4 regions of the Massilia sp. P2_C2 genome follow, and region 1 is predicted to be linked to each of the others. Evidence: predicted binding sites of a transcription regulator. Region 1 holds the regulator's gene; each other region holds the start of a gene.
The links. Region 1 encodes LexA, which represses DNA repair genes until DNA is damaged. Its sites were predicted from a motif close to ACTGTATNNNNATACAGT; they were not measured.
Positions count from the first base shown of each region.

Region 1 (8,767 bases):
AGCGGACCGGTCGGCATGCGCACTTGTGCTTTTTCGACGGCGAAACCTTGCTTGGTCAGGGCTTCGGCGATGTCGAAGTTGGTCACGGAACCGAACAGACGGCCGTCCACGCCGGCTTTCTGGGCGATGGTGACGGTCATGCCGTTCAGCTTGTCGCCCTGGCCTTGAGCGGCAGCCAGTTTCTCGGCAGCTGCTTTTTCCAGTTCGGCGCGCTTGACTTCGAATTCGGCCACGGCAGCCTGCGTTGCGCGGCGGGCCATTTTTTGCGGGATCAGGAAGTTACGTGCGTAACCGTCCTTGACCTTGACGACGTCGCCCAGGTTGCCGACGTTGACGACTTTTTCTAGCAGGATAACTTGCATTTTATTCTCCAGTAATCTGACTATGCTTCGATGTCGTAGCCGACGATTAAGCGTTGTGCAGGTCGGTGTACGGCAGCAGAGCCAGGTAACGGGCGCGCTTGATGGCGGTGTCCACTTGACGCTGGTAGTGCGCCTTGGTACCGGTCAGGCGTGCCGGCATGATCTTGCCGTTTTCCTGGACGAAATCCTTCAGGGTGTCGACGTCTTTGTAGTCAACCTGTTCCACGCCTGCGGCGGTGAAGCGGCAGAATTTCTTGCGCTTGAACAGCGGGTTCTGCTGTTTGCGCTTCTCTTTGAGCTTAGCTTTGTTTTTGTCGAACTTTTTACCGAATGCCATTTTGAGGCTCCTGTATCTATCTATAAACGTGTCCGCAACGCTTATGCGGCGGCACTGAAATCAATGATGTGAAACACCAGGCTTTTGCTGTGACGGCTTTTCCTGGCCAAAAATCCCGTGAAGCGGTACATCGCGCCCAACTCGGCATTGGCAAATCGTCCCGAAATCTCGCCCGCGGCAACCGCGGAAATCTCGAATTCGACCTGCCTGTCGACCCTCGCTTCCGTCTGCGTCGATCCGTGTTGCAGGATGCCGCCCACGATGGGGATGCCGGCCGGGGTGTAGCGCAGGGTGTCGCGTTCCGTGATGCTTGCGACCAGGGACAGCTCGTTCACTTAGCAGTATTAACTAAGGCCCGGTGCTCCCGCGAGATTTAGGCTGCAGCGGCCGGAGCGGCGGCCTGCTCGGCGCGGTGGCTCTTGGCTGCGTCTTCGCGCTGGACCGACTTCATCATCGGCGACGGTGCGGTTTCTGCCTTCTTCATCTTCACGGTCAGGTGACGCAGCACGGCATCATTGAATTTGAATGCGGTTTCCAGCTCGACCAGGGTCTCGTTGTCGCACTCGATGTTCAGGCAGATGTAGTGTGCCTTCGGCAGCTTCTGGATCTGGTAAGCCATTTGACGACGGCCCCAATCTTCGACGCGGTGGATGTTGCCGCCGCGCGAGGTGACCGTGGTCTTGTAGCGTTCGATCATCGCCGGGACCTGCTCGCTCTGGTCCGGGTGGACGATAAACACGATTTCATAATGACGCATGAAACACTCCTTAAGGACGTTTAAACAAATGCCCACCTCGGCGTCAAGACGAGTGTGGGAAGGGAAAGCCCAACATTATAACCGCAAAAACGTCAAGTGCGCCATCTTTGTCGTATGCATCCGGCCACGCCAGCCCCTTTCGGCCCATGGTTTGCCGCAGCGCGAAAGGTTGCGGACGTGCGCCGCGTACCGCAGCGCAAAAAAACTCCGAAATCCCCTTGCGCGCGGCGCAATACTGTACAAAAATACAGTCTGATCCCGTACCAACCAAGACGAACATGCTTAAGCTCACCGCACGGCAAGAACAGATCCTCAACCTGATCAAGGAAGCCATCGACAATACCGGCTTCCCGCCGACCCGCGCCGAAATCGCCCAGGAGCTTGGCTTCCGCTCGGCCAACGCGGCCGAGGAACATCTGCAGGCCCTGGCCCGCAAAGGGGCGATCGAAATCTCCCCGGGCACCTCGCGCGGTATCCGCCTCGTCGGCCAGGCCGCCGAATCCAGGGCCCCGGCCGTGCCGGCCTTCGTGCCGCAGATCCCGCCGAACCTGATGTCGCTGCCGCTCGTCGGCCGCGTTGCCGCAGGCTCGCCGATCCTGGCCCAGGAACATGTCGAAGCGACCTATTCCGTCGATCCGGCCATGTTTTCGAGCAAGCCGGACTTCCTGCTGAAGGTCAGGGGCTGGTCGATGCGCGACGCCGGCATCTGCGACGGCGACTTCCTCGCAGTCAAGAAAGTCGACAATGCGAAGAATGGCCAGATCATCGTCGCCCGCATCGGCGACGAAGTGACGGTCAAGCGCTATCGCAAGACCGGTTCCACGATCGAGCTGCTGCCGGAAAACCCGGATTTCTCCGTGATCACCGTCGATCCGAGCACCGACGAGTTCGCGCTGGAAGGGCTGGCGGTCGGGCTGCTGCGGTCCTGGCATTGAGTTTTCCGTGACCGGTCGCCACCCGGTGGCCGGTGCTGCATCCTGGACCAATTCACTCAGCGCGGATAGACGAAACCAGTGCYGATATCGGTGGGCAGCAGGCGCTTACCATCGCGCACCATCAGGCGCTGTGGCGGCTCGTCGCCGGCCAGGGCACGCCAAATGACGGGCAACGCCTCGCCCTTGCGCAGCAGCTCGTCGCTGCGTTCGAATACGTTGGGGCAACCCGTCGCCGCCAGCAGCGCCTGTACGATGGTCACCTTCCACGCGTCGACACCGGCAGCATTGAACTGGCACACCAGGTAACCGGCGGTCCCGCCATAGCTGTGCACCAGGAGCCCCGGCAGGCCGTCTTTTTCGCCATCGATCACCAGGGTCAGGGCTTGTGGATCGGCGCCGCGCACGGCAACGGCCCGCCGCGCGACCGCAGCCTGCACGCGACGCTTGATCATGGCATGGTCGACCGGCTCGTCCTCGCGCAAGGTCCAGACGCGGGCCGCGATCTGCGACCTGGCGTTATACGCGGCGCGTGCCAAAAACTGGCGCGACGACGACTGCACGACCGCCGTGGACCCGGCCTTGCTGCGCTCCTGGGGCCGCCCCTCGACCTTGTCGACGACTGAGAGGTAAATCCAGGGATCGCCGGACAGCAGGCTTTTTTCCTTGCCCTGTTTGATGGTGATGATGAGCATATGCAGACTTCGTTTTCYGGAGCCGAATGATACAGCAAGGCTTTGTCGTCCCAGGTGTCTTCCGAAAATCGTCCGGGCTACCTGGCGGCGGCCACCCGCGATGCGGCTGCGATCGCGCGCTACCTGAACCCCGCGTCTGGCGAGACCCAACGACGGCCGGCCCATGAACGCCACGTGCCCGCGCTAGCTGCTCGCCCGTCCGCCACACTGGCCTCAACAGGAGGCCAACACATCACTTACTGTCGTCCGGATCCCGCGGCGGCGCGTTCTTGACCATCTCGTTGTGTTCCTTGACGTAGGCCTCGGTGCCCGCGCGCCACGCATCGAAATCGGCGATGACCATCTTGCCCGCGACCTTCGTGTCTTCCGCCAGGCGATCGCCCACTTCCTTCAGGTGCGCGGTCGCCTTGTCCGACTCGTCCTTCGTAAGCAGCTTGGAAATGTCTTCCGGGATACGCTTGGTTAGCGGCAAGGACGAATTCAGGTATTTCACCCAGCGGTTGTGGCAAGCCTCCCAATCCTTCATCTTGCCGCTGTACAGGTCGATTTCCTCGTTGACCTTGGACATGCTCGGGAAACGCGGCGCCGGGCAACGGTATTCGTTCGTGCGCAGGTCGGAGCCGTCGTATTTCGCAATCCAGTAATCGAGGTCGGCGCGGCGCGCTTCGCGCTGCCTGATCAGGTCGAGCGACGCGATGGCGACGGCATTACCCTTCGCGGCCGCCTTCTGGAACCACTGCGCGGCTTTGTCCATGTCGACGGCGCCAGCCTCGCCATAGAAATACATCTCGCCCAGGTGCTGCTGGGCCATCACGTTGCCGGCATTCGCCAGCTTCGTGTATTTCTGCAGGGCTTCCGGATACGCTTTCTTGGCGAACAAGGCGTCCGCTTCGGCGAGCTCGGCGGCGGAGTTGGCGGAGGACACGGCTGCGGCGGCCGGCTTCGCGGCGGCACCTTTCGCAGGCAATTTGGCGCCGGGCTCGGCGGCCAGTACGTCACCACCGCACAGCAGTGCGGCGCAAAACAGTACAGTCTTCATGGGGCGTGCAGTCTACGAATAGATGAATGGCAACAGGACGATCATAACCGCAGCGCCGCGCCCGCTCAACCGGGAAGGCGGCCTCCTTCCCGGCTTTACGCGGCTTTAAGGTTACATCAACCCCGCAGGATCAGCCGTTCAGCGCGGCGCCGAAATCGGCCAGCAGGTCGGCCGTGTCCTCGATGCCCACCGACACGCGGATCAGCGACTCGGCGATGCCCATGCTGGCGCGGCGCTCCGGCCCCATCTCGAAGAAGATCGTGTGCGCGACCGGAATGACGAGCGTGCGCGTGTCGCCGAGGTTGCTGGCGGGGATGCCGACCTTCAGGCGGTTCAGGTAATCGAAGCAGTCGATACCGTCCTTCAGCTCGAAGCTGAACAGCGAACCGTAGGCGCGGAACTGCTCGGACGCCAGCGCGTGCTGAGGGTGCGATGCGAGGCCCGGGTAGTACACGGCCGCGACACGCTCATCGGCTTCCAGCATCCGCGCGAGCGCGAGCGCGTTGGCGCAGGTGCGGTCCATGCGCAGCGCGAGCGTCTCGGCACCGACGGCGATGTGATGCGCCGCTTCCGGCGCCAGCGACGCGCCGAAGTCGCGCAACGCTTTCGCGCGCAGTTGGGCCATGCCCTGCGCGGCCGGCGGCTGGCGGCGGAAGTTGTCGGCGATGTTCGGGAACGCGGACCAGTCGAACACACCGGTGTCCGTCAGCGCGCCGCCGAGAACCATGCCGTGGCCGCCGATCGACTTCGTAAGCGCATTGATGACGAGGCCGGCACCGACGGCCTTCGGACGGAACAGGTAGGGCGTCGTCATCGTGTTGTCGACGACGTACAGGATGCCGCGCGCGCGGCACAGTTCGCCGATGCGGGCCAGGTCGGCGATCTGCGTGCGCGGATTGGCGATCGTCTCGACGAACACGATCCGCGTATTCGGGGTCAAGGCGGCCTCGACGTTGGCGACGTCGGTCGCGTCCACGAACGACACCTCGGTCCCCTGCGCGGCCACCGTGTTCCACAGGCTGTTGGTATTCCCGAACAGGAACGACGACGACACGACGTGGTCGCCCGCGCGCAGCAGCGCCTGCGCGAGCGCGCCGATCGCGGCCATGCCGGTGGCGAAGCACAGCGAGGCGACGCCGTCTTCCATCTTCGTGATCTTGTCTTCCAGCGCGGAGACGGTCGGGTTGCCCTGGCGGCCGTAGCGGAAGCCCGGTTCCTTGCCCTGGAAGACTGAGGCCAGCTGGCGCGCGTCCTTGTAGCCGAAGGCGACCGACGTGTGGATCGGTTTATGCAGGGAATTCTGTTCGATCGGTTTCTGGCGATCGTTGTGCAGGATGGTCGTGGTGAAGCCGTAGGAAGGTTTGTCGCTCATGATCGTTTGAATGATGGCCGGAGATACGTAGGGTGGGCACCCCTGTGCCCACGCGTTATGCCGGCGGACCGCATACGTCACGCGTGGGCACGGGGTGCCCACCCAACGGGATACGAATTATTCGGCGGCGACCGGCGGATTCAGATTCAACTGCGTACGCACCATGTCTTCCGACGACTTGCCGGACGACTTGTGACGCACGCTCTCGAGCTGGTCGAGGTAGGCCGGCGTGACGTCGCCCGTCACGTAGACGCCGTCGAAGCACGACGCTTCCACGTTCGTCAGCGCGGGGTTGACGTCCGAGATCGACTTCTTCAACGCGTCCAGGTCCTGGTAGACGAGGCGGTCGGCCGTGATCTCGAGGCACACTTCCTCGACGGTGCGGCCGTGGGCGATCAGCTCGTCGCGCGTCGGCATGTCGATGCCGTACACGTTCGGGTACAGCACCGGCGGCGCGGCGGAGGCGAAGAAGACCTTGCGGGCGCCCGATTCGCGGGCCATCTGCACGATCTCGCGGCTCGTCGTGCCGCGTACGATCGAGTCGTCCACGAGCAGCACGTTCTTGTCCTTGAACTCGGACGGGATCGCGTTCAGTTTCTGGCGCACCGACTTCCTGCGCATCGCCTGGCCCGGCATGATGAACGTGCGGCCGACGTAGCGGTTCTTGATGAAGCCTTCGCGGTATTCCACGCCCAACTTCAGCGCCAGCTGGATGGCGGCCGGACGCGACGAGTCGGGAATCGGCATCACGACGTCGATCTCTTCGACCGGGATCTCCTTGCGGATCTTCTCGGCCAGGTATTCGCCCATGCGCAGGCGGGTGGCGTACACCGAGGCGCCGTCGATCACGGAGTCCGGACGGGCCAGGTAGACGTATTCGAACGCGCACGGATTCAGCGACGGATTCTCGGCGCACTGGCGCGTGTGCAGCTGGCTGTCGGCATCGACCCAGACGGCTTCGCCCGGCGCGATGTCGCGCACGAAGCGGAAGCCCAGGCCTTCCAGCGCGACGGATTCGCTGGCGAGCAGGTATTCGGGGCCGTTCTCGGTCTCGTTGATGCCGAGGCACAGCGGACGGATACCGAACGGATCGCGGAACGCGAGCAGGCCGTGGCCGGCGATCTGGGCGATGACGGCATACGCACCGCGCACGCGGCGGTGGACTTGCGCGACGGCCTTGAACACGGCGTCCGGCGCCAGGGAATAGCCGTCGGCCGCCTGCGCGATTTCGTGGGCCAGCACGTTCAGCAGCACTTCCGAGTCGGAATTCGTGTTGACGTGGCGGCGGTCGTTGCGGAACAGCTCTTCCTTCAGCTGCGCCTGGTTCGTGAGGTTGCCGTTGTGCGCCAGCGTGATGCCGAACGGCGCATTCACGTAGAACGGCTGCGCTTCCTCTTCGCTCGACGAACCGGCGGTCGGATAGCGGCAGTGGCCGATGCCGGAATTGCCTTGCAGCGAGCGCATATTACGCGTGCGGAAGACGTCACGCACGAGGCCGTTGGCCTTGTACATCGAGAACATGCTGCTGTGATTGGTTGCAATCCCCGCCGCATCCTGACCGCGATGCTGCAGCAGCAACAAAGCATCATATAACAGCTGGTTAACGGGGGCTTGCGAGACGACGCCGACGATGCCACACATGGTGTGCTCCTAAAACCGTGAACAAGAATTCAAAACTGAACATGCTGCGCGAAGGCAGCGGGCAAGAAAGGCTTGACCGTGCGCGCGCCCGTTTCCGCCATGGGCGAGAGCAACGCGTCCTTCCAGAAAGCCTGTTGGGGAATGGAAGTCATCCCACACAATATGACGCCGGCAAGCACAATCACAATGCCCCGGCCCAATCCAAACAGGCCGCCGAGGCCGCGATCGGCCAAGGTCAGTCCCGAGGCCTCGATCAATGCGCTGATCGCGAGGGCCAACAGGCCCATCAGCACGCGCACGCCGAGGAACAATGCAATGAAGGCAACGATCAGCCGCAAGGCCTCGCCCGGAATCACGGATGGTAGCATGGGCGCCAGTTTGGCGCCGAAGGCATTCGCCACGATGAAGGCCGCCACCCAACCGGCCAGCGACAGGATTTCCTTGACGAGGCCCCGCATGGTGCTGATGACGACCGACGAGATCAGGATGAACAAAACGACGTAGTCGAAAATCGTCACGGTGCGGTGCCCAGGGTCATCATCGGTACAGGACAGTGTTGCGTCAGACGGGGGTCATGGCGCCGGACATGCCCAGGCGGCCCAGTTTGGCGCGGACTTTCTCGGCTTCTTCCCGGCTCAGCGGACCGACGCGTACGCGGATCAGTTCGCCGGATGGCGTCGTCGTCTTCTGCGTGTACGACGAGATGCCCGCTTCGCGCAGCCTGGCCTGCACCTCGGCCGCCTTTTCCGCGCTCGACATCGCGGCCACCTGCAGCACGAACCGCTGCGAGGAGGACTCGGCCGGCTTGTCTTCCAGGATGGCCATGGCGCGTGCCGCGTCGTCATGCGGCTTCACGGGCTTGTCGTCAAGCTTCGGCTTGACCTTCTCGGCGCGCTCGGCCTTTTCCTTTTCTTTCTCTTTCTCGGCCAGGCGGGTGTCGGCCTTCGTTTCCTTGTGCTCGGGCTTCGGCGTGTCCTTGTGTTCCGGTTTGGTTTCCGCCTTGGGCTCGGGCTTGGGCTCGGGCTTGCGTTCGACCTTCGGCTCCGGCTTCGGCGCGACAGGTTTCGCTTCCGGCTGCACGTCCGCCTTCGCCGTCACGGCTGGCTTGCTCCCGGACTTCGCAGCGGCGGGCGGCGGGGCCTCGACCACTTCCTCGTCCTTGTCGACGCTGTCCGCGGCGGACACGGTCTTGTCGGCAGCCGGCACGGGCAGCGGCGCCGCCTTGTCCTTGGCCGGGATCTGGATCGCGATGTCGCCGGCGAGCGGCTTGGGCTCGGAATCGAGCAGCATCGGCAGGCCCACGGCGGCGGCCAGCGCCAGCGCGATGGCGCCGACGAGGCGGCGCCGGGCGCGCTTCTTTTCGGGGAGCATGGGGTCGTTGCCCGGCCGGCGCGTCGCCCCGCCGCCGGCATTGCTCGCGCGCTTGGCGCGGGCACGCTCGCCGATCGCTGCGTCGTCGTCCTTGCTGTAGAAGCGGCCACTGTCCTCGGTGAGGCGGTCCTGCTTGCTTTTACGGGAGAACAAGCCCATGCGGTGTCACATCAATGAAGAGAGGATTTACGGGCCGCCATCACACCGGCCACGGTGTAGAACGAGCCAAAGACCACTATTCTATCATCCTGTCCGGCCCGG
Region 1 covers NZ_JBFUDR010000038.1:13,799-22,565, forward strand. Annotated here, with positions in the region: gene rplI (50S ribosomal protein L9) at 1-362, opposite strand, end outside; gene rpsR (30S ribosomal protein S18) at 409-699, opposite strand; gene priB (primosomal replication protein N) at 741-1,034, opposite strand; gene rpsF (30S ribosomal protein S6) at 1,073-1,456, opposite strand; gene lexA (transcriptional repressor LexA) at 1,735-2,391, shown strand; gene AC1DYX_RS07035 (class I SAM-dependent rRNA methyltransferase) at 2,448-3,083, opposite strand; gene AC1DYX_RS07040 (tetratricopeptide repeat protein) at 3,316-4,122, opposite strand; gene AC1DYX_RS07045 (cystathionine gamma-synthase family protein) at 4,253-5,494, opposite strand; gene purF (amidophosphoribosyltransferase) at 5,612-7,135, opposite strand; gene AC1DYX_RS07055 (CvpA family protein) at 7,165-7,653, opposite strand; gene AC1DYX_RS07060 (SPOR domain-containing protein) at 7,697-8,665, opposite strand; gene folC (bifunctional tetrahydrofolate synthase/dihydrofolate synthase) at 8,677-8,767, opposite strand, start outside.

Region 2 (4,576 bases), on a different contig from region 1:
TGCAGGGCTTCCAGCGCGAGGCCGATCACGGGCGCGTCCAGCACGAGCCTGCCCAGGCGCTCCCTGAGCAGGCGCACGAGGTGCTCGTCGCGCCACGTCGGCTCGGCCAGCACGATCTCCACGCCGGTCGGCGCACGCGCCACCCTGCCCCGCTCATGCTCCAGCTGCAGGAGGACGCGCTCCACCGCCAGCTGGCGCGCACACAGCCAGCCCGTCAGCTGCAGCAGCAGGCACTGGGCACCGGCCAGCAGCAAATCGGCGTCGTCGATGCGGTCGTACAGTTCCAGCCGCGCGCGGAACGTTTCGGGCGGAGCGATCCATTCGTGCAGCTCGGGCACGAGCCCGTAGGCGGCATCGAGCAGGTCGAGCAGCTCGCGTCCGCAGCGCCGCTGCAGGCCGGGGCGCGGCAGGCGGCGCAGGTCGCCCAGCGTATGGCACCCGATACCATCGAACCAGGCCGCGAACGGCCGCGCCGGCGGCGCCAGCAACACGGCCAGCCGGTCGAGCCGGCGCAGCAGCGACTCCATCCGCACGGCGCGGCCCGCATTCGCGCGCGCCAGCAGCCAGGCGCCACGTGCCGTGGGCGCGCACGCGAGCGAAGCCGTGAAGCCCAGCGCGCGCACGTTGGCGTGGATGCGCCGGCACAGCGCGAGGATGCCGCCGAACAGGCGCAGGCTGGCACTCACGTCCATCAGCAGCGTCGACTCCTCGGCCTGCGCGACCTGCGGCGTGTACTGCAGCAAGGCCAGCGCCACCGCGTGGCGGGCGTCCGCCTCCAGCGCCGGCGCGCGCGCGTGGATGCGCGCGTCGGGCAACAGCATCAGCACGCCGCCGCGGCGCATGCCGGTGCGCACACCGGCGTCCAGCGCATGCTGCGAGGCCACCAGCACGCGCTCGTGTTCGAGCACCACAGTGCCAACGTCAGTGCCGGTGTCAGTGGACCAGCTCGGTGCGAACACTTCGAGCGGTAACCGGGGCAGGTGCAGGGCGATCCACAGGCGCATGGCGTTCGGGCAGGTAGGAAGTCAATGGAAGGAACAGGGTCGCGTCGCGCTGCGGTCCCCGGCGTTTCACGAAACCGATCTCGATACCACCCGCCTGCGGCCGCAGGGCCAGGCGCAGCGGTGCCGGAGAAGCATCCTGCCCGGCCGCCAGCGGCCGCATCATGAAGAACAGGGTCTCCCCCGCCTGTGCCGCCAGATGCAGCCGGCGCAGGTGTTCGCCGCGCACGTGGTTCTGCCAGAACAGCAGCGCGCCGCAACTACCGCTGCGCAATACCTGCTCGGCGGCCCACAGCGCGTCCGCCGTGCGGTCGGCGCGCAGCCAGATCAATTGCGAGGGCTGCACCCCGAGCGCGGCCAGCGCCAGCGCCTGGGGCGGATGCGGCGGCTGCAACAGCACGACGCGCCGCTGCGCCACGGCCGCCAGCGCGGGACGCAGCAGGCGCATCTCGCCGATGCCGGGCTGTTGCAGCAGCAGGTCGACCAATACCCCGGTCGGCCAGCCGCCGCCGGGTAGTTGGGCCGACAGGGCTGGATGGCCGGTATCGACGCAGCGCGTGCCGCCGCGCGCCAGCTGCGAGGCGCGCCAGAGCGATGGGTGCAAGGATTCCGGCGCTGCAGATATTGAACCTGAGCAAGTCATGTATGACGCGAAGAAATACTGTATAAACATACAGTACTATTTTCATCACGTTTTGGCAAGATTGATCTTATTGAATGTCAGATTGTGAACAATGCTGAGACTTGGTTCTGTCTGGGCGATAATTATTTTGAAGCAGGGGAAGGTTACCTGCCTGATCGGCCATCAGTAGCTCGCACCCGACAGCCTTGCAGCTGGCGTTCGAGCAGGCTGATGATGCCCAGCAGTTCTCTCCTCAACTCCAGTGCGAAGCGATGCTCGTGCATCGACCCCGCCTACGTCCGGATTTTAGGTTAGTACGCATGGACGAGTGCGGGAACAGGTTTGCCTTGGAACACATAGCCGAGAATGAACATTCGCATCCAGCTCATGCACGCGATGCGAAACATGCCCGATACGCGCTGTCCTAGAGTGGCGTTGATCATCACAAAGGCTCCCGCCCATGCACGAGATTTCGGGCATGGATACGGGCGTCGGGCAAAAGCATCAACACGTCGCCGCAACGCATGCCGGTGCGCACGCCGGCGTCCAGCGCGAACTGCGACGCCACCAGCACACGCTCCTGTTCGAGCACGATGCTGCCCGCGTCAGTGGACCAGCTCGGTGTGAACACTTCGAGCGGCAATCGGGGCAGGTGCAGGGCGATCCGCAGGCGCATGGCGTTCGGGCAGGTAGGACGTCAATGGAAGGACCAGGGTCGCGTCGCGCTGCGGTCCCCGGCGTTTCACGAAATCGATCTCGACACCGCCGGCCTACGGTCGCAGGGTCAAGCGTAGCGGTGCCGGAGACGCATCCCGGCCGGCCGCCAGCGGCCGCATCATGAAAAACAGCGTGTCCCCTGCCTGCGCCGCCAGATGCCGCCGGCGCAGGTTCTCGCCGCGCACATGGTTCTGCCAGAACAGCAGCGCGCCGCAACTACCGCTGCGCAATACCTGCTCGGCGGCCCACAGCGCGTCCGCCGTACGGTCGGCGCGCAGCCAGATCAGTTGCGAGGGCTGCCCCCCGAGCGCGGCCAGCGCCAGTGCCTGGGGCGGATGCGGCGGCTGCAGCAGCACGACACGCCGCTGCGCCACGGCCGCCAGCGCGGGACGCAGCAGGCGCATCTCGCCGATGCCGGGCTGTTGCAGCAGCAGGTCGACCAATACTCCGGTCGGCCAGCCGCCGCCGGGCAGCTGAGCCGGCAGGGCGGGATGGCCGGTATCGATGCAGCGCGTGTCGCTGCGCGCCAGCTGTGAGGCGCGCCAGAGCGACGAGTGCAAGGATTCCGACGCTGCAGATATTGAACCTGAACAAGTCATGTATGATGCTAAGAAATACTGCATAAAAATACAGCGCTATTCTCATCAGGTTTTCGCAAGGTGAATCTTTGGAATGATGGGTGTGAGTAATGGAAGACGGCGCGAGTCGGCAACAACGAAGCTGCGGCCGTTTTTACTGCCCGAGCCAATTTGTGCATGACCGCCGCGTAAATACACAGTACCAACAGCGCTAGGTACGGAACAAAACCTACGAGGAAAAGCCTACAGGATGAGCCTCTAGCCTATTGACATAGGTTAAGGATGAGCTATAGCCAAGTAAGTGATGCCAGAGGCAGTAAAAAGCCGGTGCGAGAAATTCCGGCACCGGCTCCATGACCAGTCTAAACTCGACKGCTACGACAAGGCAGATGGCCCTACGAAACTAAACAGTTACTTTCTAGATTTTTTGTGTTTTCAATTTCCACGATTGCAAAAGCGCCCGCAAACGAACAATAAAATCCAAAAAATCATTGTTACGCCATCATTATTGTGAGCCAATCGAAATTTTGAAATCGACATTGGAAAGCGTGCGAAATGTAAAAGTCTTTTCTTCGTCAGAAAAACCTACAGGATACCCCCATGAATAGCCGCTCGATGTTTTCACCAGATCTCGTTCAGCAACCAAATCCCTGACAAAAAGACGTCTATTCAGCTTCGCGTCAACAAATATCTTCACAACCGGTTGATCAAATGCAAACCCCGGAACGATAGTCGTACCAACAGCCAAAAGCGTCCGCCCATCATTTGAAAGGTATACCTGTGGATACCAATCTTTAGTTATCAAGACTGTCCGCTCGAAATTGTTCCGCACGTTCTTATGTAAAGTGATCCCTGACATTGGCGTCACGTTCACACAATACGTATTTCGGCTTGAGCATACTTTATATTCATATGGCTCACGAGCTGGCGAATCGGCCATACATGGATCCACGCGTAGAATTAGTAGTACAGCAAAGAAAGTCAATCTCATTGAGATATCCAATTTATTTTCATCCGGCAGCATCTGAATTTACTATCATTTACGAATGCATCCGAAGACGTCGCGGCAATCAATTAAATAGTCTTCGAAGAAAAGAGGTGTTAGCATTGATGATCTTTTGTATATCATCTTGAGTTACACCAGTTTTTCCGTAACGACCCATAATATTATTCTCGAAGCCGCTACGAGGCGTAGTTTTTCTAACACCATTCACGGTACAGTCATCGTATTCATCAGGTAGGCCCATAAGATGGCCGGCCTCATGGGTCGCCTCCCACCTGTAATTTCCCTGCCCTGGCACAAACCATGTCCCATCCTTGCCGTTGGCAACAACTGATGTTCCTGCACCCGATACCAAATTGACCGTATTTTCTGAGCCAGTTACAACGGTCGTCGTAACAGTAAATTTACCAAATTGCCCCGACCACTGGTTCGATATGCTTTGGTTCAAACTTTCAATTAGCTGAGGCGTGGCAGCATTGCCGCTATAGGTGATCGGTATGGTTATTTGTACATTGTTTCCGTCAACCTTCACCTTTGCGTCTTCACCAAATGGATCCACAAGCGAAACTGGATTTCCCCCGACGTATGCATAGAGACATTATCCCCCCCAGCGTCCGAACGATTAAGGAGTAAAAATCCGGCAATGCAACCAACC
Region 2 covers NZ_JBFUDR010000111.1:13,883-18,458, reverse strand. Annotated here, with positions in the region: partial or broken gene AC1DYX_RS14790 (Y-family DNA polymerase) at 1-1,004, opposite strand, end outside; gene imuA (translesion DNA synthesis-associated protein ImuA) at 934-1,644, opposite strand; gene AC1DYX_RS14780 (hypothetical protein) at 2,066-2,299, opposite strand; partial or broken gene imuA (translesion DNA synthesis-associated protein ImuA) at 2,229-2,939, opposite strand; gene AC1DYX_RS14770 (hypothetical protein) at 3,424-3,858, opposite strand; gene AC1DYX_RS14765 (hypothetical protein) at 3,989-4,480, opposite strand; gene AC1DYX_RS14760 (hypothetical protein) at 4,450-4,576, opposite strand, start outside.
Region 2: imuA (translesion DNA synthesis-associated protein ImuA) is a predicted target of LexA. The motif match lies at 1,662-1,679, and genes of this name have one in related genera.

Region 3 (8,905 bases), on a different contig from region 1:
AAACCGGCACGGCGCTGCTGCTGGCCGACGTGGCGTTCGGGCTGATCCTGTTCGAGCTCGGCTACCGCATCAACCTGCGCTGGCTGCGCACGAATCCGTGGATCGGCATCACGGGCCTCGTCGAAGCGGGCCTCACCTTCATCGGCGTGTACCTCGTCGCGGACGCGTTCGGCGCACCGCTGTTCGACAGGCTGATGCTCGCATCGCTGTCGATGGCGACGTCGCCGGCGACCGTCGTCCGCGTCATCAACGAGCAGAAAAGCTCGGGCCAGGTGACGGAGCGCGCTCTGCACCTGTGCGCGCTGAACTGCGTGCTGGCCGTGTTCGCATTCAACGCCACCGTCGGCCTGTGGATCTTCCGCACGTCCGAGGACGTCGGCGACGCGCTGTGGAACAGCCTCGTCGTGCTCGGCGTCTCGGCGTTCACGGGTGCCGTGTTCGGCCTTATCGTACCGGGCGTGCTGCGCCTGCTCGGCAAGCTCGCGCAGGATGCCACCGTCGCGTTCGCACTGGCCGTGATCCTGCTCGTCGCGATCACATACACGCTGGGCCTGTCGCCGGTCGTCGCCGCGCTCGCGTTCGGGCTGATGGCGCGCCATCGCCGCGTCGCGTTCAGCCAGGCGCAGCGCAATTTCGGCGCACTCGGTGAACTCCTGACCGTCGTACTGTTCGTGTTCGCCGCGTCCACGCTCGACTGGCGCAGCGTGTGGGCCGGCGCGGCGCTCGCCGTGGCGCTCGTCCTCGTGCGCCTGCTCGCCAAGACGGCCGGCGTGACGGCGTTCGCGCACCTGTCCGGCATCTCGTGGCGCAAGGGCGCGCTGACGGGCGTGGCGCTGGCGCCGCTGTCCGTATTCGTGATCCTCCTGATCGAGCATGCGCGCCACGCGGGCGTGGCGGTCGTCGAGGAACTGCGGGCGGTGGCGGCCGTCACGATGCTGCTCGAAGTGTTCGGACCCATCATCCTGCAGCGCGCCCTCGTGTGGGCGCGCGAGGCGCCGGAGGTGAACTCTGATCAAAAAGAAATGCGCAAAGGTGCGCAGCCATGAATGGACGTCTATGAATAACAGTGTGATTGGATTGAACTTGCCGGATCCGCCAAAGTCGAACAGGGCGTTTCCTCACGATTCATTTTCTATGCTTCTGGCCCATCGCATCCGGCTTGACCCGACGCCCGCGCAGCGCGACTATTTCGCACGCGCTGCCGGTACCGCGCGGCGCGTCTGGAACTGGGCACTGGCCGAGTGGAACCGCCAAGTCGCCGCGGGCCTGAAGCCGAGTGCGCTGGCGCTGAAGAAGCAGTTCAACCGCATCAAGTATTCTGATCCGGACTGGCTGGACGACAACGGCCAGCCTTGGCTGCGCACCATCCACCGCGATGCTCACGCCCAGCCCTTCGCCAACCTCGCGAAAGCGTGGTCCCGCTACTTCGACCAGCGCCGCGTCGGCCAGCAGACGCACCGACCGCGTTTCAAAAAGAAGGGACGTTGCCGCGATGTGTTCTATCTGGCAAACGATAGATTCCGGCTTGATGGGATGACGGTCATGCTGCCGAAGCTCGGCCGGGTACCGCTGCATGAACATCTGCGCTGGCCCGGCAAGGTTATGGGCGCGAGCGTCAGCCGCAATGCCGACCACTGGTATCTCGCCGTATGCGTCGACGTACCGGATGACGTCGCGCACCTGAACCGCAGTGGCGACGGCATCACCGGCGTCGACTTGGGCGTAAGCGCGGCCGCCACGCTATCCAGCGGAGAGAAGATCGCCGCACCGCGCCCACTCGTGGCGGCGCTGCGACGCCTGCGCATCCGCTCGCGGCGTCAGTCTCGCAAGCTGGAAGCGGTCAAGACAGCCACCGGGATCGAAGGACCGATCCCGAAAGGCACACGGCTGCCGGTATCGAAGAACCGGACGTGTGGCGCCCGCGCACTGGCGCGGCTGCACGAGCGCATCGCCCGCGTGCGCGCCGACTTCATGCACAAGCTGACCACCCGGTTGTGCCGCGAGAATCACGCAATCGTAATCGAGGACTTGAATGTGCACGGAATGTTGACCAACGCCCGCCTGGCGCGCGCGATCTCCGACGTTGGCTTTTATGAATTCAGGCGCCAGCTGCAGTACAAGGCCACGCGCTACGGCACCCAACTCGTGCTGGCTGACCGCTGGTACCCATCGAGCAAGCTGTGTTCGGTGTGCGGCGTCAAGTATGCGGCGCTGGCGCTGGGGGAACGCAGCTGGACCTGCGCCACATGTGGTACACACCACGACCGCGACGTGAACGCGGCGATCAATCTACAACGGCTCGCAACCGGCGTCCTGGTGACGCAGTCTGCGCTACCCGTGGCGAGTCCGGCGGCGATGCTGGGCACTGCCGCCGGCGATGTGCCGGCGGGAGGCGGGAAAGTCACGCCTGTCAGGCACGAGCACGGTCAGCAGGACGGCTCGGGGCAGGAAAAGAACGGTGCGCGCATGTGCGCACGTTTTTGAAAGCAGGTGAATCATGCCGCTTGAACCCTTCGCCACGTCGGCGCCGCTCACGTTCGGCGTCGAGCTGGAACTGCAGCTCATCAGCCTGTCCGACTTCGACCTCACGCCGGCCAGCCCGGACCTGATGCACCTGCTCAAGCGCAAGCCCTTCCCCGGCAACGTCACGCCCGAGATCACGGAAAGCATGATCGAGATAAATTCGAGCGTGCAGACGGGCTACCGCGCGCTGCTGGCGGAACTGCTCGACATCCGCGATACGCTCGTCGCCGCCGGCGACGTGCTGAACATCGGTATCTGCGGCGGCGGCACGCATCCGTTCCAGCACTGGTCCGAGCAGCGCATCTCGGCCAAGCCGCGCTACCAGGAATTGTCGGCGCTGTACGGCTACCTGGCCAAGCAGTTCACCGTGTTCGGCCAGCACGTGCACATCGGTTGCGCCAGCGGAGACGACGCCTTGTTCCTGCTGCACGCACTGTCGCGCTACATCCCGCACTTCATCGCCTTGTCCGCCTCGTCGCCGTTCGTGCAGGGTCACGACAGCGGCTTCGATTCGGCGCGCCTGAATTCCGTCTCGGCCTTTCCCCTGAGCGGCCGCGCGCCCTTCACGCTCAGCTGGGACGACTTCGCCAACGTCTATTTCGCCAAGATGGAGCGCACGCGCATCATCAAGAGCATGAAGGATTTCTACTGGGACCTGCGGCCCAAGCCGGAATACGGCACGATCGAGCTGCGCGTGTGCGACACCCCACTGACCGTGGAGCGGGCCGCCGCACTGGCCGCCTACCTGCAGGCGCTGTGCCGCCACCTGCTCGAACGCCGCGAAGCGCCACCGCTCGAGGACGACTACCTCGTCTACAACTACAACCGCTTCCAGGCCAGCCGCTTCGGCATCGACGGCGTGATCACCCATCCGAAGACCTACGAGCAGCTCCCGCTGCGCGAAGACATCATCGCCACCCTGGACCTGATGGAGCCGCATGCGCAAGCGCTGGGCAGCCTGGAGGCATTGCTGCATTTGGCCGCGGCGGCCAGCGACGGCGGCGACGCGAGCTTCCTGCGCGGGCAGTACGAACGCCAGGGCAGCGCGGAGGGCATGGTCGATGCGGCGATCCGGCGCTTCCGCGGCCGATAAATTTTTTTGTCCGCGTGTCGATCCGGCGTCGGCCCGTTCGTCGTAGTATCAGAGGGATGTCCTCTGCTAACTCACGCCATGGAGACCGATCATGTCCACGAATACCGTCGAATTGCACCGCGTCCTGAAATCCACCGCCGACCGCGTCTACCGCGCCTTTCTCACGCCCGCCGCCGTCGCCAAATGGCTGCCGCCGCATGGCTTCACCTGCACCGTGCACGAGCAGGATGCCCGCGTCGGCGGCCGCTACAGGATGTCGTTCACGAATTTCACGACGGGCGGCAGCCACTCGTTCGGCGGCGAATACCTCGAATTGGAACCGGGCGTCCGCCTGCGCTACACGGCCGAATTCGACGATCCCAACCTGCCCGGCCGCATGCAGACGACCGTGCAGCTGCGCGAGGTGTTCTGCGGCGTCGAGATCAAGGTGAAGCAGGAAGGCATCCCGGCCGCGATTCCCGCCGAGATGTGCTATCTCGGCTGGCAGGAATCGCTGCAACTGCTCGCGCAACTCGTCGAGCCCGAGATCAAGGAGTAATTCTGCCGCGTTCAGAACTGTAGGGTGGYCACAGGGGTGCCCACCCTACGATCTAAGGAATAACCCCGCCGGGCCTGTCCGGTCAGAGCCGGGTTTCGCGCGCCGCGCGCAGGAATTCGTCGAGCACGGGCGTGCAGTCGAGCAGGTCGCCGCCGGTGGCACGGTGGAATTCCGGATGCCACTGCAGGCCCATCACGAAGGGCGCGCGCTGGTAGCGGATGGCCTCGACGACGCCATCCGGTTCCGAGATCGCTTCCACGTGGATGTCGCGCCCCAGCTCCTTGACGGCCTGGTGGTGGATCGAATTCACGACGGCGCGCTCGTGCCTGGGGAACATCTTGCGCAGCGACGAGCCGTGCGGAAACACGATCGGGTGGCGGTGCGCGTCGTAGATGTCGTGCACGTGCGGCTGGGAACCGGGAAGATTGGTCGCCACGTCCTGGTACAGCGTCCCGCCGAACGCGACGTTGATCAACTGGCAGCCACGGCAGATGCCCAGCACGGGCTTGCCGGCGTCGACGAATTCGTGCAGCAGTTCCAGTTCGTAGACGTCGCGCGCGCGGTCGCCGTTCCATTCGGGCCGCGTGGGCGTTTCGGAATACGTCATCGGCGAGACGTCCGCCCCGCCCTGCAGCACGAGGCCGTCCAGGTGGCGCGCGTAATGACGCATGGTGATATTGCTGGGGTGCAGAAGCCCATTCGTATTGACGGTCGGGACCATGAACACGAGCACGTCGCGCGACATCACCCACTGGGCGATCGATTCCTCGAGGTATTGCAGGTTCTTGCTGCGCAGGCCCTTGGCGCCCTCTTCCGGATGAAAGATGCGGGCGGAGACGCCGATGCGCAGCGTGCGCCGCATGAAGTCGCGATTGAATTTATCGGCCAGCGCGCGCCAGCGCGAGCGCAGCACGCGGCCGGCCAGGTTCAGCGGGGTGTCGTCGGTGCGCAGGTAGCGCGATGCGCCGCCACCGGCACGCCGGTCGGGCACGCGCGGCGGGCCCGGCTGGCCGTCCTGCGGCGGACCGGATTCGCTCGGCTTGTTGTCGTGCTTTTCATTGTCCTGAGCCATGATCTCAATATATCCTTGCGACGGTCGCGCACGATTCGATTTGTAAAAAATGTCATTCTGCAATGAAATCCCGCCGCAGCCGGCATGTCGCAGGCCTTGCGGTACGGGCGCCCGCCCGCACATGGACAGGATGCCGGGATGCCGGGTGCTTGGCAATCCGTGCAACGACTACTTGCAAACTTGCGCCCAAACGGCAAAAATACTGTATTTCCATACAGTTGTCTTGCCTGCAGCACCGCGTCCCGACCGCCGGAAATGGCGTGAATCGTTTATTTTCCACGCGACAAGATAGAATGCGCAGCATTCGAAAGATTAAAGATCAAGCATGGCCCCCAAGAAACCCGCACCCGATTACAGCGAATCATCCATCCGCGTCCTGAAAGGACTGGAGCCCGTCAAGCAGCGTCCGGGCATGTACACCCGCACCGAGAACCCGCTGCACATCATCCAGGAAGTGATCGACAACGCCTCGGACGAGGCGTTGGGCGGCCACTGCAAGAACATCGATGTGACGATGAACGCCGACGGTTCCATCACCGTCGAGGACGACGGCCGCGGCATCCCGGTCGGCCTGCACCCGGAAGAAGGCGTGTCCACGGTCGAGATCGTGTTTACGCGCCTGCACGCCGGCGGCAAGTTCGACAAGGGCTCGGGCGGCGCCTACGCCTTCTCGGGCGGCCTGCACGGCGTGGGTGTGTCCGTCACGAACGCGCTGTCGAAGCGCCTCGAGATCACCGTCTGGCGCAAGGACGACGACGGCAACGGCATGCACAAGCTGGTGTTTGCCGACGGCGACGTGATCGAGCCGCTGACCTCGGAACCGTTCGAACGCGGCGGCAAGAAGAACGGCACGCGCGTCACCGCCTGGCCGGATGGTAAATACTTCGATTCGCCGAACATCCCGATGAGCGAGCTGCAGCGCCTGCTGCGCTCGAAAGCCGTGCTGCTGCCGGGCGTGACCGTCACGCTGACGAATGCGAAGACCGGCGACAAGCAGACCTGGCGCTACGACGAAGGCCTGCGCGGCTACCTGACGGAAGCGCTGGCGCAGACGGCCGGCGGCGGCCAGACCCTGATCCCGCTGTTCGAAGGCGCGCAATACGCGGCCGCGGGCGATGAAGGCTTTGCCGAAGGCGAAGGCGCGGCGTGGGTCGTCGCGTGGACGGAAGAAGGCGCCGTCGTGCGCGAATCGTACGTCAACCTGATCCCGACGCCGAGCGGCGGCACGCACGAATCCGGCCTGCGCGACGGCCTGTTCGGCGCCGTGAAGGGCTTCGTCGAGATGCACTCGCTGCTGCCAAAGGGCGTCAAGCTACTGCCCGAAGACGTGTTCGCGCGCGTCTCGTTCGTGCTGTCCGCGAAGGTGCTGGACCCGCAGTTCCAGGGCCAGACGAAGGAACGCCTGAACTCGCGCGACGCCGTGAAACTCGTCTCGACGTTCACAAAGCCGCCGCTCGAACTGTGGCTGAACCAGCACGTCGAATACGGCCGCAAGCTGGCGGAACTCGTCATCAAGCAGGCGCAGTCGCGCCTGCGTTCGCTGCAGAAGGTCGAGAAGAAGAAATCGTCCGGCGTGGCCGTCCTGCCGGGCAAGCTGACGGATTGCGAATCGACCGACATCACCCGCAACGAACTGTTCCTCGTCGAGGGCGATTCGGCGGGCGGCTCCGCCAAGATGGGCCGCGACAAGGAATTCCAGGCCATCCTGCCGCTGCGCGGTAAAGTCCTCAACACGTGGGAGACGGACCGCGACCGCCTGTTCGCCAACAACGAGATCCACGATATTGCGGTCGCCATCGGCGTCGATCCGCACGGCCCGGACGACAATCCGGACCTGTCCGGCCTGCGCTACGGGAAGATCTGCATCCTCTCCGATGCGGACGTGGACGGCTCGCACATCCAGGTCCTGCTGCTCACTTTGTTCTTCAAACATTTTCCGGCCCTCTTCAAGAACGGCCACGTGTGCGTCGCGCGCCCGCCGCTGTACCGCGTGGACGTGCCGGCGCGCGGCAAGAAGCCGATCCAGAAGCTGTACGCGCTGGACGACGGCGAGCTGCTCGCGATCGAGGACAAGCTGAAGAAAGAAGGCCTGAAGGAAGGCGTGTGGAGCATTTCCCGCTTCAAGGGCCTGGGCGAGATGAACGCGGAACAGCTGTGGGAAACCACGATGAACCCGGACACCCGCCGCCTGCTGCCGGTGGCCTTTGGCGACTATGGCCTGGCCGAATCGTCGGCGCGTTTCAACATGCTGATGGGGAAAGGCGAAGCCGCGGCCCGTCGGGCATGGCTCGAGGAACACGGGAACGAGACGGAAGCGGATATCTGATACGCACGTAGACGCGTGGGCACGGGGTGCCCACCCTACGCAGCATCCGGCCGTAGGGTGGGCTCCCCGAGCCCACCATTCCCGCGCCCGACCGAATACGAACATACAAAATCATGACGCAAGCAAGCCTCTTCGAACAAACAACTCCACCCGGCGGTGGCGGCGGCGATGACGCCGAAACGCTCACCCTTTCCACCTTCGCCGAACGCGCGTACCTGGACTATGCCGTCTCGGTCGTGAAAGGCCGCGCGCTGCCGGACGTGTCGGACGGCCAGAAGCCCGTCCAGCGCCGCATCCTGTACTCGATGAACGAACTGGGCCTCGGCCCGACGGCGAAGCCGCGCAAGTCCGCGACCGTCGTTGGCGACGTGCTCGGCAAGCTCCACCCGCACGGCGACCAGTCCGTCTACGACGCCCTCGTGCGCATGGCCCAGGACTTTTCGCTGCGCTATCCGCTGATCGACGGCCAGGGCAACTTCGGCTCGCGCGACGGCGACGGCGCCGCCGCGATGCGTTACACGGAAGCCCGCCTGACGCCCGTCTCGCGCCTGCTGCTCGACGAGATCGACATGGGCACTGTCGACTTCCAGCCGAACTACGACGGCTCGAGCGAGGAACCACGCACGCTGCCCGCGCGCCTGCCGATGCTGCTGCTGAACGGCGCGTCCGGCATCGCGGTCGGCATGGCCACCGAGGTCCCGTCGCACAACCTGCGCGAAGTGGCCCAGGCCGCCGTGGCGATGATCCGCAACCCGAAGATCACGCACGCCGAACTGATGACCCTGATGCCCGGTCCGGACTACCCGGGCGGCGGCCAGATCATCACGCCGGCCACGCACATCGCCGACATGTATGCGTCCGGCCGCGGCTCGATGAAGGTGCGTGCGCGCTGGAAGATCGAGGAACTGGCGCGCGGCCAGTGGCAGGCCGTCGTCACCGAGCTGCCGCCGGGCGTGTCGTCGCAGCGCGTGCTGGAAGAAATCGAGGAACTCACCAACCCGAAGATCAAGGTCGGCAAGAAGACCCTGCTGCCGGAACAGTTGACCTTGAAGCAGACGATCCTCGGCGCGCTGGATGCCGTGCGCGACGAATCCGGCCGCGAGGCCCCGGTACGCCTCGTGTTCGAGCCGAAGTCGAAGAACCAGGACCAGACGGAATTCATGCTGATGCTGCTGGCGCACACGTCGCTCGAAACGTCGGCCCCGATCAACCTGGTGATGATCGGCGGCGACGGCCGGCCGCGCCAGAAGGGACTGTCCGAGATCCTGCAGGAGTGGATCGACTACCGCTTCGTCACCGTGCGCCGCCGCACGGAATTCAGGCTGGGCAAGGTCAACGACCGCATCCACATCC
Region 3 covers NZ_JBFUDR010000096.1:10,272-19,176, forward strand. Annotated here, with positions in the region: gene AC1DYX_RS13520 (cation:proton antiporter) at 1-1,046, shown strand, start outside; gene AC1DYX_RS13525 (RNA-guided endonuclease InsQ/TnpB family protein) at 1,135-2,484, shown strand; gene AC1DYX_RS13530 (YbdK family carboxylate-amine ligase) at 2,498-3,616, shown strand; gene AC1DYX_RS13535 (SRPBCC family protein) at 3,708-4,154, shown strand; gene AC1DYX_RS13540 (gamma-glutamyl-gamma-aminobutyrate hydrolase family protein) at 4,237-5,226, opposite strand; gene AC1DYX_RS13545 (DNA topoisomerase IV subunit B) at 5,552-7,552, shown strand; gene parC (DNA topoisomerase IV subunit A) at 7,666-8,905, shown strand, end outside.
Region 3: AC1DYX_RS13545 (DNA topoisomerase IV subunit B) is a predicted target of LexA. The motif match lies at 5,428-5,445, and genes of this name have one in related genera.

Region 4 (9,224 bases), on a different contig from region 1:
GACATACTTGATCTTGCCGGCCTTCGTCGCGCCGACCTTCACCCGCGCTATCGCCCCGCCTTCGGCCATGCGCGCCAGCACCGCGTCCGCAATCTCGGGCAGCAGCGTCCCGTTCAGGATCGTGTCGACGTTGCGCGCGCCGGAATCGACTTCCGTGCAGCGCGCCAGCACGGCCGCCACGAGCGCGTCGTCGTAGTCGAAGCGCGCATTGTGATTGGCGGCCACGCGCTGCCCGATGCGGTCCAGTTTCAGGCGGATGATGTCGGCGAGGACGGTATCGTCGATCGGGTAAAACGGCACGACCGTCAACCGGCCCAGCAAGGCCGGCTTGAAATGCTTCATCAGGGCGGGCCGGATCAGTTCCGCCAGCTGGTCCGGCGTCGGGCGCTCGTCCGGCGCCTTGTTCAGGCACGCCTGCATGATCTGGCTTGAGGCCGCGTTGGACGTCAGGATGATGATCGTGTTACGGAAGTCGATCTGGCGACCTTCCGCATCGTCCAGCACGCCCTTGTCGAACACCTGGAAGATCAGCATCGGCTTCTCCGGTTTGTTTCTAATTGGAACTAGCTTTCAAATCTTAGGAGTAACGCGGTGCGCCCTACAGATGAAAATCAACCCGGCTCCAGACGTCCCAACCTGATGTCGTCGTCACGCCGGACGACCGGCGACATCAATATCCTCGCCTTGCTGGACGGCCAGGTGCCCGGCCGCCGGCCGCGCGCGCTGCCGGCCGCGTTGCGCTACGGCGCGGCCGGTGTGCTGGCCTGCACCCTCCTTGCCACGCTGGTCTGGCTCGTCCAGGACGACACGCCCGCCCGCGACGCCGGGAAGGACGACGCGGCACAGGCGTCGCTGCATCCAGGTAGCGCCGGCCCGGCAGCGCATCCTGCGGGCGCGACCGCGACACGCGATACGCGGCCCGCCGGCGCGCACGATGTGGAATTGATCGTCACGCAGCGTGACGACCTGCTTCCGGCGAGCGACAGCATGTCGGCCGGCGTGCCCGGCACGCACATGGCGCCGACCGCGAAGACATCGGCCTCGACGGCGCCGGGACCGGCATCGCCCCCGATGCCGCTGCGGATGCCGCCACAGACGCCGCCGACAGCGACGACGCCCCCAAGAACCGTCGCTTCATCCGGCCTGCCCGTGAACGCAACCACGCGCGGCGCCGTCATCATCGATATGCCGCAGCCGGCGCCCACCGCCGCCACGGCGCGCCCCGCGACACCCGCCCATGCGGCCGCCGGCCTGGCGGCGACATATGTCCAACCGGCCGCCGACAGTCACGCGGCGACACGCACGACGGCGCAAGCCACGCCGCCGGCCAGGGCGCCGTCGCTGGGGCGTACCGGACCGCCGACATCGCACCGGAAACGTGGCGCTGCAGCAACCAGGACAACGACGCCATCCGCCGTTGACACGGACGTGGCCGTGATTTCGGCCATCCTGCAGCACACCGCTGCCCGCAGCGAGGCCACGAATACCGCGCCTCCGCCCGCCTGCGCTGACAACGCCTGCGCCACGCGCTTGCCATCCAGGCAATAGATAGACAAAAGCACAAGCCTGTCGGCGTGGCGGTGGTACGGGTGCCACGCCCGACGTTGCCGTGGCCCAAAACTGCTGGGCCATCGCCGTCCGCACCGTTATACTGTACAAAAGCACAGTTGGCGGCGGTATGACGATGATCAGGGTCCTGGAAAACGAGTTTTATTATCTGGATAACTTCCAGCGCGTGCTGGACTGGATCGCCGAGCGCTACGCCGACCTGCTGATCGAGGAAGAGCACGCATTCATCGCTTGCTTTCCCCGGCTGTCGCAGCCGGCCCGTGCCCTGTTCGTCCGGATGGTGATGCGCAAGGGAACGCTATTCCGGGCAAGCAAGCTCAACTATGCCGAGATCGGTTGCCCGCGCGCGGCGGCGCATGCCCTGCTGCCCAGCGGCTGGATCGAGTCCGATCCCGTGCTGACGCTCGACGAACTGTTCGCCCTGCTCGCCAAGCCGGAACTGGTCGCAGCCTTCGGCCTGACGGGCGCCCACAAGACCGTACGCAAGCCCGAGCAACTGGAAATGCTGCGCGCCGATCCCCTGCACGCCGGCGGGCGCCCGTTTTCGCAGTGGTATGCCGGTTGCGACGACGTCGTGCTGCGCCTGTGCGTGCAGCCGCTGTGCGACCGCCTGCGCCTCATGTTTTTCGGCAACCTGAGCCAGGACTGGACGGAATTCGTGCTGTCCGACCTCGGCCTGTTCCGGTACGAGCGGGTCGAGTTCTCGCCGGCCTCGCGCGGCTTTCGGGCGCGCCAGGACATCGATCATTACCTGGAACTGCATGCCTGCAAGGAGCGCTACCATGCCGGCGAACCGGCACTGGACGTGCTGGCCGACCTGCCCCGCCACGCGTTCGGCAACGACTGGCTCGAGAGCCGCCGGGAGCGCCTGCTGTTCCAGCTTGGCCAACTGCTCGAAAAGGAGAAGGACTGGGACAACGCGTACGCCGTGTACGCGGACTGCCGCTACCCGGGCGCGCGTGGCCGCGCCATCCGGGTGCTGGAAAAACACGAGAAGTTCGACGCCGCCCATGCCTTGTTCGAGACGGCGCAACAGGCGCCGGAAAGCGAGGCGGAACGCCAGCACCTGCTGCGCATCGGCCCGCGCCTGGCACGCAAGCTGGGCCATCCGAAAAGCCCCGCGCGGCGCACGACGCCGGCCGCCCGGCTCGACCTGAACCTGCCGCTGCCGGGCGGCGAATGGCGCGTGGAAGGCGTCGTGCTGGAGCATCTGACGCGCACCGACGCGCCCGTGTTCTACGTCGAAAACACGCTGGCCAACACGCTGTTCGGCCTGCTGTGCTGGCGCGCCGTCTTCGCGGCCATTCCCGGGGCCTTCTTCCACCCGTTCCACCGCGGTCCGGCCGACTTGTACGCGGCCGACTTCTACCAGCGCCGCAAGGGCGATTTCGACGCCTGTCTCGCGCTGCTGGACGATGGCCGCCACCGCGCCGCCATCCTCGCGACGTGGGAAGAGAAGGCCGGCCTGCAATCGCCATTCGTCGCGTGGGACTGGCTCGACCGCGACATCATCGAACTGGCACTCGACTGCATTCCGGCCGCGCACCTGAAGCTGTGGTTCCACCGCATCCTGCAGGACGTGAAGGAAAACCGCACGGGCTTCCCCGACCTGATCCAGTTCTGGCCGGGCGAACGGCGCTACGACATGATCGAGGTGAAGGGTCCGGGCGATCGCCTGCAGGACAACCAGCTGCGCTGGATCGACTATTGCGCCACGCACGGCATGCCGGTCACGGTGTGCTATCTGCAGTGGGAGCAGGCCGCCGCATGACGGCCGCCGCGCGCTACGTCGTCGCCGTGCGTGCCCTGTGCGAGTTCACGGCCAAACAGGGTGACCTCGACCTGCGCTTCACGCCCTCGCCCTCGGCGCAGGAAGGCATCGCCGGCCACGCCGTGGTGGCCTCGCGGCGCGGCGACAACTACCGCAGCGAAGTGACGCTCGAAGGCGACTGGGGGCCGCTGCACGTGCGCGGGCGCGCGGACGGCTACGACCCGGACCGCAACCTGCTCGAAGAAGTGAAGACGTACCGCGGCCAGTTCACGGCCATCCCCGGCAACCACCGGCACCTGGCCTGGGCCCAGTTGCGCGTCTACGGCCACCTGCTGTGCGTGCAGCTCGGGCTGCAAGAAGTCAACCTGGCGCTGGTCTACTTCGACATTGGCAGCCAGCAGGAGACCATGCTGCACGAGACGCGGACAAGGGCCGAACTCGCGGCGCTGTTCGAGGACCAGTGCCGCCGCTTCGTCGCCTGGGCCGAACGCGAGCTCGCGCACCGCACGGCACGCGACACGGCGTTGACCGCGCTGCGCTTCCCGCACGCCGACTTCCGTCCCGGCCAGCGCCAGCTGGCGGAAGCCATCTTCCGGGTCAACGCGAACCAACGCTGCCTGCTGGCCCAGGCGCCGACCGGCATCGGCAAGACCGTCGGCACGCTGTTCCCGGTCCTGAAGGCGGCGCCCGGCCAGGATCTCGACAAGATCTTCGTCCTGGCCGCCAAGACGCCGGGACGCCAGCTTGCGCTGGACGCCGCGGCCACGCTGAAGTCGGGCGGCACGGTGCCGCTGCGCGTGCTCGAACTGAGCGCGCGCGACAAGGCATGCGAGCATCCGGACAAGGCCTGCCACGGCGATTCCTGTCCGCTCGCGCAAGGGTTCTATGATCGCCTGCCGGCCGCGCGCGAAGCTGCGACGAACGCGGACATGCTCGACCGCGCCACGCTGCGCGAGATCGGCCTCGCGCACGACGTCTGTCCGTACTACCTCGGCAGCGAGATGGTGCGCTGGAGCGACGTCGTCGTGGGCGACTACAACTACTGGTTCGACGGCGGCGCCATGCTGTACGCGCTGGCGCTGGAGCGTGGCTGGAAGGTCAGCGTGCTGGCCGACGAGGCCCACAACCTGGTGGCGCGGGCGCGCTCGATGTACACGGCCACGCTGGAACGGACGGACCTGCGGGCCGCGCGCGCGGTCGCCCCGCCCGCGCTGCACAAACCGCTCGACAAGGTCAAACGCGCATGGACGGACGTCGGCAAGTCCGCCCCCCTGCCCTACCAGGTGCTGGATGCCCCGCCCGACAAATTCCTGAACGCGCTGCAGGGCGCGGCCAGCGCCATCACGGAACACCTGGCCGCGGTCGCGCTGCCGCTCGACCCTGCGCTGCAGGATTTCTATTTCGCCGCGCTGCAATTCGGCCGCCTGGCCGAGTCGTTCGGCGAGCACTCGCTGTTCGACGTCTCGCGCGGGAACGAGCGCAAGAACGAGCGCAATACGACCCTGTGCATCCGCAACGTCGTGCCGGCGCCCTTCCTCGGCCCGCGCTTCGCGTATGCCCATTCGACGACGCTGTTCTCGGCCACCTTGAGCCCCTGGCATTACTTCGCCGACCTGCTGGGCATGCCGGCCGACACGGCGTGGATCGACGTCGATTCACCGTTTTCCGCGGGCCAGCTGGACGTGCACGTGGCGCACGGCATCTCGACCCGCTACCAGCAGCGCGCCGGCTCGCTCGCGCCGATCGCCACGCTGATGGCGGAGCAGTACCACACGCGACCGGGGAACTATCTCGCCTTCTTTTCCAGCTTCGAGTACCTGCAGCAGGTTGCGGACCGCTTCGAGCGCGAGCACCCGGACATCCCCGTTTGGCACCAGGCGCGCCGCATGAGCGAGCCGGAACGGGTGGATTTCCTCGCGCGCTTCGTCGCCGGCGGCCGCGGCATCGGCTTCGCGGTGCTGGGCGGCTCGTTCGGCGAAGGCGTCGACCTGCCGGGCGACCGCCTCATCGGCGCCTTCGTCGCCACCCTGGGGCTGCCCCAGGTGAACCCCGTCAACGAGCAGCTGCGCCAGCGCATGCAGGCGATGTTCGGCGCCGGCTACGACTACACGTACCTGTATCCCGGCATGCAGAAAGTGGTGCAGGCGGCCGGCCGCGTGATCCGCACGGAACAGGACCGCGGCGTCGTCTGGCTGATCGACGACCGCTTCGCGCGGCCGGACGTGCAGGCGCTGCTGCCTGCGTGGTGGCATGTGGGCGCGGCCGCTTAACGCAGAAGGTCGCGCACCTTCTGGTAGCCGCTGCGGCTGATCGGCACGCGCGCGCCGGACTTCAGCACGGCGCAATGGCCATCCTTGCCGGTCGGTTCGATGCGCGCAATGGCGCCCAGGTTGACGATGTACGAGCGGTGCACGCGCAGGAAGGCGTGCGGATCCAGCTGGTTTTCCAGTTCGGCCATGCGCTGGTTCTTCAGCCACGTACGGCCGTCGGCGTAAAAGGCCACGTAGTCGTCCTGCGCCTCGACGTATTCGATGCGCGCGACGGGAAGCACCTGCACGCGCGCGCCGTCGCGGATCAGTACGCGCTCGAGCGGCTGGTGGCGCGCCTGCGCCTCGCTCACCAACGCCCGCATCGCCGCATCGCCCTGCCCGGCCGGTGCCGGCGCGGCCAGCCGTGCGCGTGCGTGCGCGAGCGCCTGCGCGAGGCGCTCGCGCGTGAACGGCTTGAGCAGATAGTCGAGCGCATGCACGTCGAAGGCGCGCAGCGCGAACTGGTCGTAGGCCGTCACGAACATGTAGTGCGTCTGCGTACCTGCCAGCTCGACGACTTCGAAGCCGTCCAGCCGGGGCATCTGGATGTCGAGGAAGGCGAGATCGGGCGCCAGCTCCGCGATCGCCTTCACGGCCTCGAAGCCGTTCGCGCATTCGCCGACGATCTCCACGTCGGCATGGCTGCCCAGGTGTTCGCGCAGCACGGCGCGCGCCAGGGGTTCGTCGTCCACGATGATCACACGCATGCGTCAGACTCCTTCGGGTTCGGTGATGGAATGCGGCGCGTCGGCCGTGACCGCGGGCAGCGTCAGCTCCACGATGAAGCGGTGGTCGCGACACTCCCAGCGCGCGCTGGCTTCGTGCCCGTACGCCGCCGCCAGGCGCTGGCGTACATTGGCGAGTCCCAGGCCTGTGCCGCGCGCATGGTTCGTGCCATCGACGGCACTGTCGGGGTCGACGTCGTTTTCCACGCGGATGCGCAGCAGCGATCCGGCGCGCGCCGCCTCGATGCGCACGAGGCCGGGGTCGACCATCTGCCCGATGCCGTGCTTGACGGCGTTTTCCACGAGCGGCTGCAATAGCATAGGCGGCAACAGGCAGCCCGCCGCCGCAGGATCGATGGCCGCCTCGAAACGCAGGCGGTCGCCGAAGCGTACCTGTTCGATCGCGACGAAGTGGCGCACGAGCTGCAGCTCCCGCGCCAGCGTGACCATGCTGTCCGCCCGGAGGCTCAGCGTGAGACGGAAGAATTCGGCCAGCTGCACGGTCATGTCGCGCGCGCCGGCGGGGTCGAGCGACGTCAGCGCACTGATCGAATTCAGGCTGTTGAACAGGAAATGCGGATCGACCTGGGTACGCAGCATGCGCAGCTCGGCATCCTGGGCCGTCAGCTTCATCTGCAGCCGCTGGGTCTCCAGCTGGCGCACACGCTCGGACTCGATCACCAGGTAGTGCACGGCAGCCGCCAGGCCGTACAGGATGACGCCCAGGCCGAACATGGATGCCAGTACAGGATGACTCGCAACCGGCGCGTACTCGCCGGGCGCCAGTGCCGCCAGCAGACTGTTCCAGGCGGCACCCAGCGCGCACCACAGCGCGGCCACGCAGGCCGCCGGCATGCCGACGCCCGCGGCGATCACCAGCGGACGCCGCCGGTCCAACGGGTAGGCGCGGCACACGTAGTAGGCGGAAAAGCCGGTGGCAAACGCGTACACGTAGACCAGCGGCACGGCGAACACCAGGCTCGCGCCCCAGCCGGCGCCGCCGACCGCCAGCATGGCCGCCAGCAGCAGGCCGAGCATCAGCCAGGCCAGCAGGTACAACAGCGCGGCGCGCCAGCTGGCGAAGATCCCGTGCACCGGCGTCCTCTCAGTTGCGGATTTCGACGCCGCCCATGATGGCGTAGCCGGTGATGACGAGGCGCTTGCTGCCGTCCGGCGGCGTGGCCGTCTTTTCCGCGAAGCCACCCATCACGGGCGTGCCGTTCAGGACGACGGTCCAGTCGGGCGGCACCTTGATGTTGATGCCGCCCCAGATGGTGAAGACGTTGATCACGGCTTCCTTGACGATCGAGGCCTCGCGCAGGTCGAGCGCGCAGCCGCCCATCACGGCCGTGATCTCGCCGCCGCGGAAATCCTGCGTGCTGACGCGGCGCTCGAAGCCGCCGAGGACCGCGACGATGTCGATGACGTTTTCCGGACTCGCCCCCTCCGCGCCCCCGGGCCGCGCCACCCGCCCCGGGCCCAGCGAGCGAAACAGCACGAGGCCGCCGAGCGCGATCATCACGAGGGGCCATAGCGTCCCCCAGCTGATGTAAAAGAATCCCATGCGGCCGAGGACCATCAGCACACCAATGACGATCAGCACGCCGCCCATGTAGTTGCCGCTGCGCGGGCCGTTGCCGAGCAGGGCCGCGCAGCCGGCCACGATGAACAGAAGGGGCCAGAAGCCGATCGCGTGACGGATGTTCAGGATGTCCAGGTTATCGAGCAGGAACAGGATGCCCATGCCCACGACGAGCAGGCCCAGCACGACCTGGTTCGTGGCGCGGTTCGTCTCATTTGCCATGGCCGTTCTCCCCCTTCTGGCCGAAACGGCGCTCGGCGATCGGCCGGATCGCCATCGTGGCGCCGCTGATGATGATGAACAGGGGCCAGCTGTTGCCGAACGTGAGCCCCCACAGGTGCTCGAGCACGGCGAACAGCCACAGACCGATGAACACGGTCCACAGACCGTTGGAAAATTCGCGGGCGCTCGGATAGCCGATGGTCTGGTTGATGCCCACCACGACCAGCAGCAGCGGCGCATAGTGCCACAGCGAGCGGATGTCGAACACATCCATCTGGTCCAGCAGGAAGGCCACGCCCAGCCCCACCAGGACCAGGCCCCACAACACCTGGCGCCGCAGGTGGTAGGAAGCTTCGCTATTCATGTTACCTCCGGGTTGTCGTTGAATCGTAATGGCGACACGATAACGGAGACGGTGCGGCGGCGGAAGCGCTTTTCGGCCAACGGCGGCGCGGTGCCGGTGAATGGCGCGGGCGGATACGAAAAAGCCCGCCATGTCTCCATGGCGGGCTCTTTGGGAAGCGTCGGTACGGCAGCGGATCAGTCCGTGATCACGCGGCCACTTCGGCGCGCGGGCGCAGGCCTTTCTGCTGGTTGCGGTACTTGGCCCGCGCGGCCGCGATCTTCAGGGCTTCGCGCGCGACGTTCATCTTGCGGATTTCCTGGCGTTCCTTCTTGCCGCGGTGCTGGGCGATGTGTTTGCTGCCAATCTTGGCGGTCATATGATTCTCCTGGTCGTGACGGTGGTACTGCGATGGGCGTGCGCGCAGGGCGGGCGCGATCCGGTCAGGAGCGGGAAGTGTTGATCCTGTCGTCCGACGGCATCAAGAGGCCCCACCCCAGCTGGCGGCGGATTTCTTCCGGTGTCGGTGGCGGGGTCGTGTCTTTCGAGCGACGCTCGAGGTATTCGCGCACGAGATGCTTGGGGGGATGGCTCGTCGTATTGTTGTACATGGCAACCTCCGCTTCCGGTGAGGCCGGAGCAATCGCGGCATCGATGGCCACGGCATGCGCCGGCGTGGAAATCTGGTGCCGGTCCTCGAGGC
Region 4 covers NZ_JBFUDR010000076.1:9,139-18,362, reverse strand. Annotated here, with positions in the region: partial or broken gene AC1DYX_RS11655 (AAA family ATPase) at 1-531, opposite strand, end outside; gene AC1DYX_RS11650 (hypothetical protein) at 592-1,548, shown strand; gene AC1DYX_RS11645 (VRR-NUC domain-containing protein) at 1,685-3,340, shown strand; gene AC1DYX_RS11640 (ATP-dependent DNA helicase) at 3,337-5,610, shown strand; gene AC1DYX_RS11635 (LytR/AlgR family response regulator transcription factor) at 5,607-6,356, opposite strand; gene AC1DYX_RS11630 (sensor histidine kinase) at 6,360-7,469, opposite strand; gene AC1DYX_RS11625 (LiaI-LiaF-like domain-containing protein) at 7,480-8,178, opposite strand; gene AC1DYX_RS11620 (LiaF transmembrane domain-containing protein) at 8,168-8,542, opposite strand; gene AC1DYX_RS11615 (hypothetical protein) at 8,730-8,900, opposite strand; gene AC1DYX_RS11610 (hypothetical protein) at 8,965-9,132, opposite strand.
Region 4: AC1DYX_RS11645 (VRR-NUC domain-containing protein) is a predicted target of LexA. The motif match lies at 1,651-1,668, and genes of this name have one in related genera.